One region of the Clostridium isatidis genome, then DNA from elsewhere that is predicted to be linked to it. Evidence: a T-box and tRNA genes for the amino acid it is inferred to sense, from the RefSeq annotation. Region 1 holds a T-box; the other holds one or more tRNA genes.
What was found. A T-box is a leader RNA that pairs with one kind of tRNA and senses whether it is charged. The one in region 1 lies ahead of BEN51_RS00915 (glycine--tRNA ligase), so its partner is inferred to be a tRNA-Gly.
Positions count from the first base shown of each region.

Region 2: it encodes a tRNA-Gly, which carries the amino acid that the T-box ahead of BEN51_RS00915 (glycine--tRNA ligase) is inferred to sense. The anticodon was not compared.

Region 1 is NZ_CP016786.1:191,998-194,468, reverse strand. Features, by position in the region: gene BEN51_RS00915 (glycine--tRNA ligase) at 134-1,525, opposite strand; T-box leader at 1,568-1,736, opposite strand; tRNA gene BEN51_RS00910 (tRNA-Asn) at 1,880-1,954, opposite strand; tRNA gene BEN51_RS00905 (tRNA-Asn) at 1,982-2,056, opposite strand; tRNA gene BEN51_RS00900 (tRNA-Asn) at 2,085-2,159, opposite strand; gene lysS (lysine--tRNA ligase) at 2,322-2,471, opposite strand, start outside.
Region 2 is NZ_CP016786.1:350,674-353,144, reverse strand. Features, by position in the region: gene BEN51_RS01785 (Na+/H+ antiporter NhaC family protein) at 1-393, opposite strand, end outside; SAM riboswitch class I at 511-616, opposite strand; tRNA gene BEN51_RS01780 (tRNA-Lys) at 824-899, opposite strand; tRNA gene BEN51_RS01775 (tRNA-Gly) at 904-977, opposite strand; gene BEN51_RS01770 (hypothetical protein) at 1,046-1,717, opposite strand; gene BEN51_RS01765 (HNH endonuclease signature motif containing protein) at 1,933-2,343, shown strand.

The sequences.
Region 1 (2,471 bases):
GTTCGAAACACTTCTTAATGTACAATCTATCTTAATTTTGTCCATTTTCTAGCTAATTATATCACCTAATATAGCAAAATACAAAAATTGGCCGCCTTAAAGTATATTTATTTTAAGGCAGACCATTTCTTAATTAAAATTCTAAACTCTTTTCAATATAAGCAGTTAAATCTTCAATCTTAATTCTTTCTTGAAGCATTGTATCTCTATTTCTAACTGTAACAGCACCATCATTTTCAGTTTCAAAATCAATTGTAATACAGAATGGAGTTCCTATTTCATCTTGTCTTCTATATCTCTTACCTATACTTCCCGCCTCATCATATTCTACATTGAACTTCTTGCTTAATTGTGAATATATTTCTAAAGCATTATCTGAAAGTTTTTTTGATAAAGGTAGTATTGCAGCTTTATATGGAGCTAATGCTGGGTGTAAATGTAATACTGTCCTCTTATCTCCACCCTCTAATTCTTCTTCATCATAAGCATCAACTAAGAAAGCTAAGGCAACTCTATCTGCTCCAAGAGATGGTTCAACAACATATGGAATATACTTTTCATTAGTTGCAGGATCTAAATAAGTCATATCTTGACCAGAATGTTCTTGATGTTTCTTTAGATCATAGTCAGTTCTATCTGCAATTCCCCATAATTCTCCCCAGCCAAATGGGAATAAATATTCAATATCAGATGTTGCATTTGAATAGAAAGATAATTCTTCTTGAGCATGATCCCTTATTCTTAAAGCATCTTTATTCATTCCTAAGCTTAATAGGAAATTCCAACAATAATCCTTCCAATAATTAAACCATTCTAAATCGGTACCTGGTTTACAGAAGAATTCTAATTCCATTTGTTCAAATTCTCTTGTTCTAAAAGTAAAGTTACCAGGTGTTATTTCATTTCTAAAAGATTTACCTATTTGAGCTATACCAAATGGAACTTTCTTTCTTGATGTTCTTTGAGTTGATTTAAAGTTTACAAATATACCTTGAGCTGTTTCTGGTCTAAGATATATTGTACTAGCTGAATCTTCAGTTATTCCTTGGAAAGTTTTAAACATTAAATTAAATTTTCTTATTTCAGTATAATTTAATTTTCCACACTTTGGACAAACTATATTGTTCTTTTCTATAAACTCTTTTAACTGTTCATTACTCCAGCCATCTGCACTAGCTACTTCTGCTCCATTTGCAGTCATATAATCTTCTACTAATTTATCAGCTCTAAATCTTGATTTACATTCTTTACAATCCATTAAAGGATCTGAAAATCCTCCAACGTGACCTGAAGCAACCCAAACTTCTGGATTCATAAGTATTGCACAGTCAACTCCCACATTATATGGACTTTCTTGTACAAACTTCTTCCACCAAGCCTTCTTTACATTATTTTTAAATTCTACTCCTAATGGACCATAATCCCATGAATTTGCAAGTCCTCCGTATATTTCTGATCCTGGGAATATAAATCCTCTACTTTTACATAGAGAAACGATTTTTTCCATAGTTTTTTCTACAGCCATTTTAATACCTCCAATTCTATAAAATAAAAAAGGCCTAAAACCTAAAGGGACGAAATTTAATTCCGCGGTTCCACCCTTCTTGGCTTTAGCCCAACTTTCTCAAAACATAATACTCAAAAGCTCCCTTCAACTTATACTTTTAACGGTTTGCACCATACACCGTCTCTCTAAAAAAAGCTATAAGCCTACTCTTCTTTCTCACAGTATTTATTAAATTATATATTAATTTTATCAAAAGCTTTATTTATGTCAATAGAATTCCTATTAATTCGTAATTAACTTTAAGATAAAGCATAACAAAAAAGGTTTTTATAAATATAGGATTATCTATACTTATAAAAACCTTTTTTAAAATGGCTCCGCGGAGAGGGCTCGAACCTCCAACCTATCGGTTAACAGCCGAGTGCTCCACCATTGAGCTACCGCGGAATATTATAAATTATTTTAAAATTAAAATGGCTCCGCGGAGAGGGCTCGAACCTCCAACCTATCGGTTAACAGCCGAGTGCTCCACCATTGAGCTACCGCGGAATATTATAAATTAATTTTAAAATTAAAATGGCTCCGTGGAGAGGACTCGAACCTCCAACCTATCGGTTAACAGCCGAGTGCTCCACCATTGAGCTACCACGGAACATTTACCACACTAGTTATTATATCAACTTTTTTTATTTTTGCAAGTACTTTTTTTATTTTTAATATATTTACATATAAATTTAAAAGTAAAAGAGTTGAATATACTTAGATAAATAGCAGATTCAACTCTTTTAATATTTACTAAAAATTTTAAATAAATTTATTTTAAAGGTTTCATTGTTGGGAACATTATAACATCTCTTATTGATGCTGAATCTGTTAAGAACATTATTAATCTATCTATACCTATTCCTAGTCCACCTGTTGGAGGCATACCTGTTTCTAATGCACTCATAAATTCTTCATCTAT
Region 2 (2,471 bases), 160 kb from region 1:
TGTTCCCATTGAAGTCCCTATAGATAAGGAAATAAAACACCCAATAATAAATATCCCTGGTATTAATAAACTGCTTGGAAGTAAATAAAGACCTAAATTAACAGTAGAATCTACTGCTCCCATATCTTTGGCTACCTGGGCAAAGGCACCTGCTAATATAAATATTAATATCATTAATAAAATATTTATATCTCCTGCCCCTTTGCAGAAGATCTCTATTTTTTTATCAAGCTTTTCCTTCCTATTCATTAATAAAGCAGTTAATGCTGCTGCTAAAAAAGGAATAATTACTGATACAGCATAAAAACTTTTTGCTACTATAGATATTCCTAAATAAATTACTATAAATACTCCTAATGGCACTAACGCAAACCCATTACTCTTATTTTCCAAGGCTTCTTCCTCTCCTTCAAAATAATATATAGCCCCAATTACTTAAAGTTATTAAAAAACAAAAAAACTTCTGCAAGAATACAGAAGCTCATTTCCTTATAAAAAGTTATAATAAACTCCTTATCTTCCAGGATCTCCTGCAGGATTTAGCACCTTAAGAATCATTAAGATTCTCGGTTGCTGGGTTTCTCAGGGCCAGTCCCTCCACCGCTCTTGATAAGTTCTTAAATTTTGCATTAATATAGTATCAACTTAGACTTATAATGTCAATAAGGAAAAGTATACAGCACCTTTCAATTCACAATACACAGTAAATAATACACAGTTTGGTGGCTATTACTCAGTAGTTTAATGCTTAAATATGAATTACGAATTCTTTAGTACAAACTAAAAAGAGAGATTAACCTAGGTTAATCTCTCTTTTTTAATCTGGTGCGCCATCAGGGGGTCGAACCCTGGACACCCTGATTAAGAGTCAGGTGCTCTACCAACTGAGCTAATGGCACAAAATGGAGCGGGTGATGAGAATCGAACTCACGTAACTTGCTTGGAAGGCAAGGGCTCTACCATTGAGCTACACCCGCAAATCTTATTGACAAATATTATTATAATACTAGAAAAATAATTCTGTCAATAAGAAATTTCTATATTTTTATACTACATCTGTAAGAGATTTTGCTAAAATATTTCTAAATTTCTCGCCGTAAGTTTTATCAGTTTCTGCTTTTCTACATATTTCCTTCCATTCATCAATAGTAACCCCAACTACTTTTTCAAATTCATTTCCTCTAATTATATAATTGGAGTTTATCACGAAATCTCCTAATTCGATAGGACTATTAAATATCTTTAAATATAAAAACTCTCTATTATCTCCAACCCAGGTTTTATTAAAATCTCGACTAAATTTTTTTAACCTTGCAAAGATTTTATTTTTTGGTAAAGACCAGCAAGATTTTATCATATTTATTTCTCTTCTCATATTATCTGCTTCTTCTTTTGTCAGCTTTTTATTCTTTTCTGCATCAGAAATTATTTTTTCTACTCTTATATTAGGTACATTAACAATTAATTTTTCCTTTCCATATATCCACTTATAAAAGGCTTCTTGTAAAAATGAATATTGTATATATCCTAATAAAGTCTTTATATCAGGAAAGTAGCTCCATGTATTATCAATTCCGTTGTTTTTTCCAAAAACTAGGGTATGAATATAAATTGTATCCTTATTTGGTAACGAATCCATAAACATATGACCTCTCAAAGTTTTGTTTTTATCTATCAGTTCTTCCCAATAATCGAAGGAATCGTAATTATGCCTCACTCTATCACCCTTTCTTCATTACCATAATATAATATATTATCTATATTTATATTATATAGTTTATTACACCATGTAACAATCGTTTTCAAGATATTAATAAAAATTTATTTTCTAAATTTTCTTAATATTATTATTTTAACCATAATCCTCTATTTGAATAAAATAAAGGTTTATTTTATAATAATATTAAGGATATATATAAGGGAGGCGTGAATTTGCACCACTGTGAAATTTGTGGATCAAAGGCTGATATTCATCATATAGTTCATAAACATGAAGGTGGTTATGATATTAAACTAAATTATAAATATCTTTGTAATTACCACCATAGAGGAAAACTAGGCCCCCACAACTCTTTAGAAACAGATTTAAAATATAAGCTAGAGCTTCAAGAAAAACTTTTCAGCCTTTTACCAAAAGATTACTATACATTTAAGGAACTTTCTATTATTTTAGAAATACCAAAGTCTACTTTAAAAAAAATAGTTAAAGACCTTAAGATGTATAAAGAAGGCTACTCAAAAATTGAACTAATAACAAAATTAATGGGAGGCAAACTATATTCCAAAAGTATGCTTCAAGAATTAGAATTAGAGCGCCTTTTTCACAATATAAATATTGGTTAATTTAGACTAAACAATTTAAATATTAATATAGATTTGCATAAAAAAGAATTCACATTATAATATGTGAATTCTTCTATTATTAATAGTATTTTATTTTTCAGAAATATTATTCATAATAAAACAATATG